Regions from separate parts of the Paenibacillus sp. FSL M7-0802 genome, predicted to be linked through region 2. Evidence: riboswitches for the same ligand, from Rfam matches in the RefSeq annotation. Region 2 holds a riboswitch; each other region holds the start of a gene.
What was found. Region 2 has a riboswitch for thiamine pyrophosphate ahead of tenA (thiaminase II). Riboswitches for the same ligand answer to the same signal wherever they lie in the genome.
Positions count from the first base shown of each region.

Region 1: linked by a shared signal. The riboswitch ahead of MHB54_RS10725 (ABC transporter substrate-binding protein) and the one ahead of tenA (thiaminase II) in region 2 are both predicted to bind thiamine pyrophosphate.
Region 3: linked by a shared signal. The riboswitch ahead of MHB54_RS08345 (ECF transporter S component) and the one ahead of tenA (thiaminase II) in region 2 are both predicted to bind thiamine pyrophosphate.

Region 1 is NZ_JBBOSD010000001.1:2,292,556-2,294,825, reverse strand. It holds gene MHB54_RS10730 (MTH1187 family thiamine-binding protein) at 1-13, opposite strand, end outside; gene MHB54_RS10725 (ABC transporter substrate-binding protein) at 445-1,488, opposite strand; TPP riboswitch at 1,680-1,789, opposite strand; gene MHB54_RS10720 (pyridoxamine 5'-phosphate oxidase family protein) at 2,060-2,270, shown strand, end outside.
Region 2 is NZ_JBBOSD010000001.1:4,185,585-4,187,854, forward strand. It holds gene thiM (hydroxyethylthiazole kinase) at 1-230, opposite strand, end outside; gene tenA (thiaminase II) at 305-994, opposite strand; TPP riboswitch at 1,131-1,233, opposite strand; gene MHB54_RS19335 (NAD-dependent malic enzyme) at 1,326-2,270, opposite strand, start outside.
Region 3 is NZ_JBBOSD010000001.1:1,760,377-1,762,646, reverse strand. It holds gene MHB54_RS08355 (polynucleotide kinase-phosphatase) at 1-105, shown strand, start outside; gene MHB54_RS08350 (TatD family hydrolase) at 126-923, shown strand; TPP riboswitch at 968-1,077, shown strand; gene MHB54_RS08345 (ECF transporter S component) at 1,328-1,924, shown strand; gene MHB54_RS08340 (ABC transporter ATP-binding protein) at 1,924-2,270, shown strand, end outside.

The sequences.
Region 1 (2,270 bases), 1.9 Mb from region 2:
GTGTGTTAGCCATGCAAATTCACCTGTCCTTTATTTGGAGTGTTATTAAAAAAATATGGTGGTTTAAGGCGGGGAGACCGCTTCGCGGTTCATTTGATCTTACGATCGCTGCGCTTCTCCAGATTCAAATGAACCACTACGCTGCCAACCGCCTTAAAAGCACCCTATTTTTAAAGCTGGTTTGTGTGGCATTTTTAACACACAAGCGCACCTACTTAGCGCTTAGATAATATGAAAAACTAAAGAATAAACCAAGTAGAACGAGAACGAAGTGGGCGGAATGGTGCTGTACAAGCGTTAGCGTTCGCCTTTGTACCCAGATTTCAACCTCTGGATATTCATAAAAGAAATCTGGGTACAACAGCGATGGGAAGCACCATCCGACTGCGTAGTGGCGCTTCGTTCACTTCTCTAGTTCAGTCTTATTTAGCGTTTAACAAATGATCAACGCTTGGGCAGGAAACCGTTTGTGAAGGCTTTATCGACTTCCAAAGGCTTGCTGAGCAGCTTGCGTTCGTACATCCAGTCCGAATAGTTTTGCCATACCTCCGGTTTTTGCACACCCCATTGCGCGGCATCGTCCTGATAACGCGGGCTTAGCCATTTTTGGCTGGCAAGTACCAGTTTTTTATCCAGCTCCGGTACAGCTTTGCTTAAGATGTCTGCGGCTTCTTCCGGATGAGCGATAGTGTATTCATAGCCTTGTGCGGTAGCGTCCATGAACGCTTTGACCAGCTCGGGATCATTTTTTATTGTCTGTTCGTTGCTCACAATTACAGGTGTATAGTAATCGAGGCTTTTGGAATAATCTTTTACATACAGCATATCCAATGGCTCACCTCGAAGCTGGGCCTCGATTCCGGTCCATGCGTAGAAAATCCAGGCAAAGTCGATATCCCGCTTCACGGCTGTAAAATAGTCTGCATTGCCCATGTTGATGATCTTCACTTTGCTCACATCGCCTTTGTCTGAATCCATGATGGATTTCATGACCGCTTCTTCTACGGGAGAGCCCCAACCGCCGTATTTTTTACCTTCAAAATCTTTCGGGCTCTTAATTCCACGATCTACCGGGGCTGCGAAGCCTGAGGTATTATGCTGAATCACCGCAGCGATGGATACAAGCGGCACGCCTTGCGTACGAGCCTGTGTGACGCCTTCTTGGTAGCTGATACCAAAAGGTGCAGCATTAGAAGCAACCATTTGATCAGCTCCGCCTGAACCAGGTTGAACAATTTGGACATTCAAACCCGCTTTTTCGTAAAATCCTTTGTCCTTAGCGACATAGAGTCCCGTATGATTCGTATTGGGTGTCCAGTCGAGCACGACTTTAACATCTTTGAGCCCCTTTGCCGGAGTAGACGTTTGAGTGTCGGTAGCGGGAGCCGCTTCTTGGGATGTGGGGGGACTTCCACCGCAAGCGGTCAGGGTCAGGGCCATGAGCCACAGACTGATCAGTCCCAGGCTTAATATTTTCATGCGCTTCATCGTTGTGTTCTCTCCTTTAATTACCCGTTATCCGTCCAATCAGACAGCTTAAGTTCCCCATTTTCTAAAAATAACATCTGCCGGATGCGATCTTTCCAACAACTTAATCTTCAACAAAAAAAGCGCCCCGAGTTTCCGGGACGCTTGCGCTTGTATATACCAAAGTAAGGGATGGTCCTATGTAAAAAAGGCACATCTTGCTTAAGCATTCCTACGCTGGCATTACCCAGATCAGGTTGTAAGGGTCAGTGTCTTGGGACACACTCTCAGCCGGCCGATTCCAGCACCCCTGGCATTGTATGGTTTAATGGGTTCATTTATTCGGGTTTACTACGACGATTATATGCCTTGAATGCGGGTCTGTCCAGCATGAAGGGAGAGATGACGGTTCATTTGCCGAACCACAGGGTACACTTTTACTGTGAGCTTTGATCTGAAAATGAGCATGAATCAATTCGATTCGATCCGGTCATGTTATTTTCAGAACAGCTACGCAGGTAGGTTCAGATGGGCTGGTGCCCAATGGCGTGGCCGTAGAGAATTCAAATTCGTGAAAAGGAGTTGTTGTACTGTGGGTAAAACGGGAACATTGGATCGCAACCAACTGGAACAAGCCATTGTGAAGGCTTTGGATAACAACAAATTTTGCTCGTTAGGTACGGTAGAGGGTGGCAAACCGAAAGTACGCTATATGGCCCTTTTTAACGATGGAATGAACATTCATCTGGCGACAGATCGCAAAACTCATAAAGTGGATGAGCTAAAGGACAATCCGAATGCTT
Region 2 (2,270 bases):
TCCACCAGTTCGCGGTTCAGCGTACCGATGTTTAACACGACGGCTCCCGCTATTTTTGCCATGTCTGCTACTTCCTCGAGTGCATAGGCCATCACCGGGGAGGCGCCCAATGCATACAGGCCGTTGGCCGTAAAGTTAGTGACTACCACATTGGTCATATTGTGAACGAGGGGTTTGCTGTTTTGTACCTTCGTCAGGAGATCCGAATAACTTTTTTCCCATGTACTCATAATGATTATCCTCTCTATAGTTGGTGGTTCAACAGGGCATTAACTGTACTTCACGCATCGAATTGCCAAGCTGACTATTCCAAGACCGCTGCCTGTATCTGGACCGGCCATTCTTCCTGCTTATAGGCCATGTCCCAGAACTTATATTCCAGCTGGCAGCTCAGTATAAAATGCTCAATCATCCGCTCTCGCTCAGCAGCCGTTGCGCCTTCCGCCCAAGCATCTACACGTTCTCGGAACTTGAGTGTTGTATCATCAAGCTGGTCTCCATAGAAGCCCATCCATTCATAGAACGGATGAGACTCATCCGGCTTTACTTCATCCAGCAGCCTGCGACCAATCTCGGCATACGTCCACATACATGGCAGCAGCACAGCCAAGATCTCGCCCAGGCTGCCCTCATGCGCAACCGTCAGCATGTGACGGATATAGTGATGAGCCGACGGAGCGAGCGGATATCCCTGCAACTCTTCATAGCTCACCCCTGCGACAGCACAGAAATTTTGATGCGGATGAACCTCGCTGTGGAGAATAAAAGAGATTTGTTCATTAAATACAGCCATGTCCTCCCGATTCGTGCATTTGGAGATTGCGATGCCGTATATCCGCATGTAGGCGTTCAAATATTCAAAGTCCTGTTTTACATAGTGAATCAGCTGTCCCCTTGTCAAACTTCCTTCAGCAATACCTCTCACAAAGGGATGCTCAAAAATCGCTTGAAAAATGCCGTCCGCCTGCCGACGGAGTTCTTGTGTAAAACTCAATTTCCCCACCTCCATTAAATTGAAGAGCAAGAAGTCCTGTAAGAATATAATTCCGGAACAACGCTAAAAAGCCGCCCCGGAAAAATGGAGCGGCTTCAACAATAGGCCCAATACGCAAAAAACGCTTGAAACCTTATATACGAAGGCTCCACTTTCCTACGCTAGTACGAACTAGATCAGGTTCAAAGGGTCCAAGATACGCTCTTGTCTCAGCCATAGTGGCTCCCCTAGTGGACTTCTATTCTTTTGACTATTACTGTACATTCGTTCATATGCTATGTCAAACATAGTGTACAAAATATTAAATTTCCTCTAGTTAGGTGTTTTGGGCTTAGTGAGGGTGATGAATTACACTTTCCACTGCTTTGACCTTGGCATATTTCGGTTTCCACATTGCATCTTGTATAGCTTGTTCCACATCTGAAATGTGCGCCTGCGCTACCTGATCCTGAATCGCGGCTTTTGCAACCGCAATCGCAACAGCGTACGAAACTTCGCGTAATTTTCGGATATGAGGGAGTAGCGCACCGCCAGGCGTATTCGAATCTACACCATTGGCAACAGCAACTGCTGCCGCTGTAAACATCGCAGGGGTAATCCTTTTGGCTTTAACCACAATCGCACCCAGACCCAGTCCCGGAAAAACAAAGGCATTGTTCGCCTGTCCAATCTCAAAATTTGTATCGTTATAGGTAACGGGCTCAAAAGGACTTCCGGTTGCGATCAGTGCTCTGCCATCTGTCCACCGGATCAAATCCTCGGGTACTGCTTCTGCAAGGTTTGTAGGATTGGACATGGGCATAATGATCGGGCGTTCTACATGCTTTGCCATCTCCTTGATGATCTCTTCAGAAAAGGCACCTGCTACACCGGAAGTTCCAATCAATATCGTAGGCTTCACCTGACGGATGACCTCCAGTAGCGGTATTTTGCCGTCACCCGACCGGGTCCATGAGCTGACTTCATCCTTTTTGCGCACATACGGTTTCTGATACTCCAATACGTCTTCCATATCTTCCGTTAACAGCCCGCGATAATCAAAGGCCCAAAAGGACTTGAATGAATCATCTACGGAAAGGCCATCCTCGATCATAGCGCCCCGAATTTGATCAGCGTTACCGATCCCTGCAGCCCCTGGGCCGAAAACAAGTATTTTTTGTTCACGCAGCGGAGTCTTGGTGACACCCACCGCCGAAAGAATCGCAGCCAGGGTCACTGCTCCTGTACCTTGTATATCATCGTTGAAGGTGAGTATGCTTTGACCGTATTTTCCTAT
Region 3 (2,270 bases), 2.4 Mb from region 2:
GAAGGCGTGGAACGTTTTGTCCGCAAGGATACGGTAGATCGTATTCATGAATGCGTCCTTGCCGCGCTATCTCTGGAATCGGAGCCGATTGATCCGAGATTGTAGTTTGCGAAGGAGGGATTGAGATGGAAAGGGGTACACCGTTAATTGATATTGGCGTGAACTTGATGCACCGTTCGTTTCATGCGGATCGGGAACAGGTGGTAGAGAGAGCAGCAGCTGTAGGGATTTCACCCCTGATTATTACCGGGACCAGTGTCCGCAGCAGTCGGGAGGCTTCTCAGTATGCAGCACGTTATCCGGGCAAGCTGTATGCGACAGCTGGCGTGCATCCCCATGATGCCAAAGACTGCAGCGCAGAGACGGTTCAGCAGCTCCGCCAGCTGGCGAGTCAGCCGCAGGTCGTATCCATAGGGGAATGCGGATTGGACTATAACCGTGATTTTTCGCCGCGTGATGTGCAGCGCCGATGGTTTGAGGAGCAAATCCAACTGGCGGGTGAGCTTAATATGCCGTTATTTCTTCATGAACGAGATGCACATGAGGATTTTGTTGCTATGCTGCGGGAGTATCAAGGGCTTGTCGATAAAGCAGTGGTGCATTGTTTTACAGGCACGGAACAAGAATTGCATACGTATGTAGAGATGGGACTGTATATCGGGATCACCGGCTGGATTTGCGACGAACGGCGTGGCAAACATCTGCGTGAACTGGTCAGAGATATTCCCTTGGACCGTCTGATGATTGAAACGGATGCACCATTTTTGACCCCGCGTAATTTGCCCGTGAAGCCCAAAGAAGGGCGTAATGAGCCCATGTATCTCGCTCACATTGCTGCTACGGTTGCCGAATGTACAGGCCGAAGCATGATGGAGATCGAAATCGCCACGACGGAGACAGCCAAACGTTTCTTCGGATTATAGGATTGTCAAAGCCATAGATGTGGTATATATTATAGTGAATTAAAAAAGCATTGTCGGGAGCTTGAGAAAGTCAGGCTGAGAGGGTGGCCCTTGCCACTGACCGTGAAATCTGATCTGGGTAATGCCAGCGTAGAGAAACCAAGAACACTATACAGGAATGCCGCTTGTTTAGCGGTTGTCGATAGATTCAATGTATGTCCTAGCATTTTACCTTGACCCTGACTTTGGCTTGGTATCAGTGTAGTAGCTTAGACTACTGGTTATATAAGGCATATCGACGAATGATGTTTTGTATGGTGCTTCACCTTTTACTGCGCATAAAGCTTGCCTGGAGATTCGGCTCCAGACAAGCTTTTTTTTATGGCCAAGAGGCCAATTATAAGGAAAAAGGGGAGCACGCAATAATGAATACTGCTGTAAGAGCGTCCAAAGGGTTGAAGCTGACTGATATTTTGGTCACGATTGTGATCGCTGTTGTGTTCGGGTTAGTCTACAAAATATGGGGACCTGCCTATGATTTGATGAAACCATTCGGTCTACACGCCGAGCAACTGATGTATGGCATGTGGTTTATGGCAGGCACGTTTGCTTATCTCATCATTCGCAAGCCGGGTGTTGCAATTTTGGCAGAGGTGGCAGCGGCAACGGTCAGTGCTTTTTTGGGAAGCGAATGGGGGATGTCCACTTTGTACTATGGCCTGCTGCAAGGCTTGGGAGCGGAGCTATTTTTTGCGGCTTTTCTGTATCGGAACGCAAACCTGTGGGTTGCTTCGCTAGCTGCGGCCGGGGCGGCTGTCGCTTCTCTGATTTTAGACTTCAGCTACGGGTATATTGATCAGCTTTCGACCTGGAACTATGTTTTGTATATCGGTTTTCGCATGATTGGCAGCATTGTGATTGCCGGGGTATTCGCGTTCTATCTGGCTAGGGCATTGGAGGTAACCGGAGTCACGCGAAGTTTGAGACCCGCAACGGAACAAGATTATAAGGGGCTGGATTGATGAGCCAGGCAACCGAAGATGTGGTGGCTTCGATCACCCGTCTTCGGTTGAAATTCCCCGGTGAGCAGGAGCTGCTTTTTCACAATATGTCTTTGTCTGTCCGCAAGGGGGAAAAGCTGCTGTTGCTGGGACCGAGTGGATGCGGTAAATCAACGCTGCTCCAAGTGTTAAGCGGTCTGATTCCACGCACGATAGAAGTGCCTATGAAATGCGATGCTGCTGTAATCCCAAGTGTCTCAGGTATTGTATTTCAAGATCCTGATACGCAGTTTTGTATGTCATATGCAGACGAGGAACTGGCTTTTGTGTTGGAAAATAATCAGGTTCCTCGTGAGCAGATGCGATC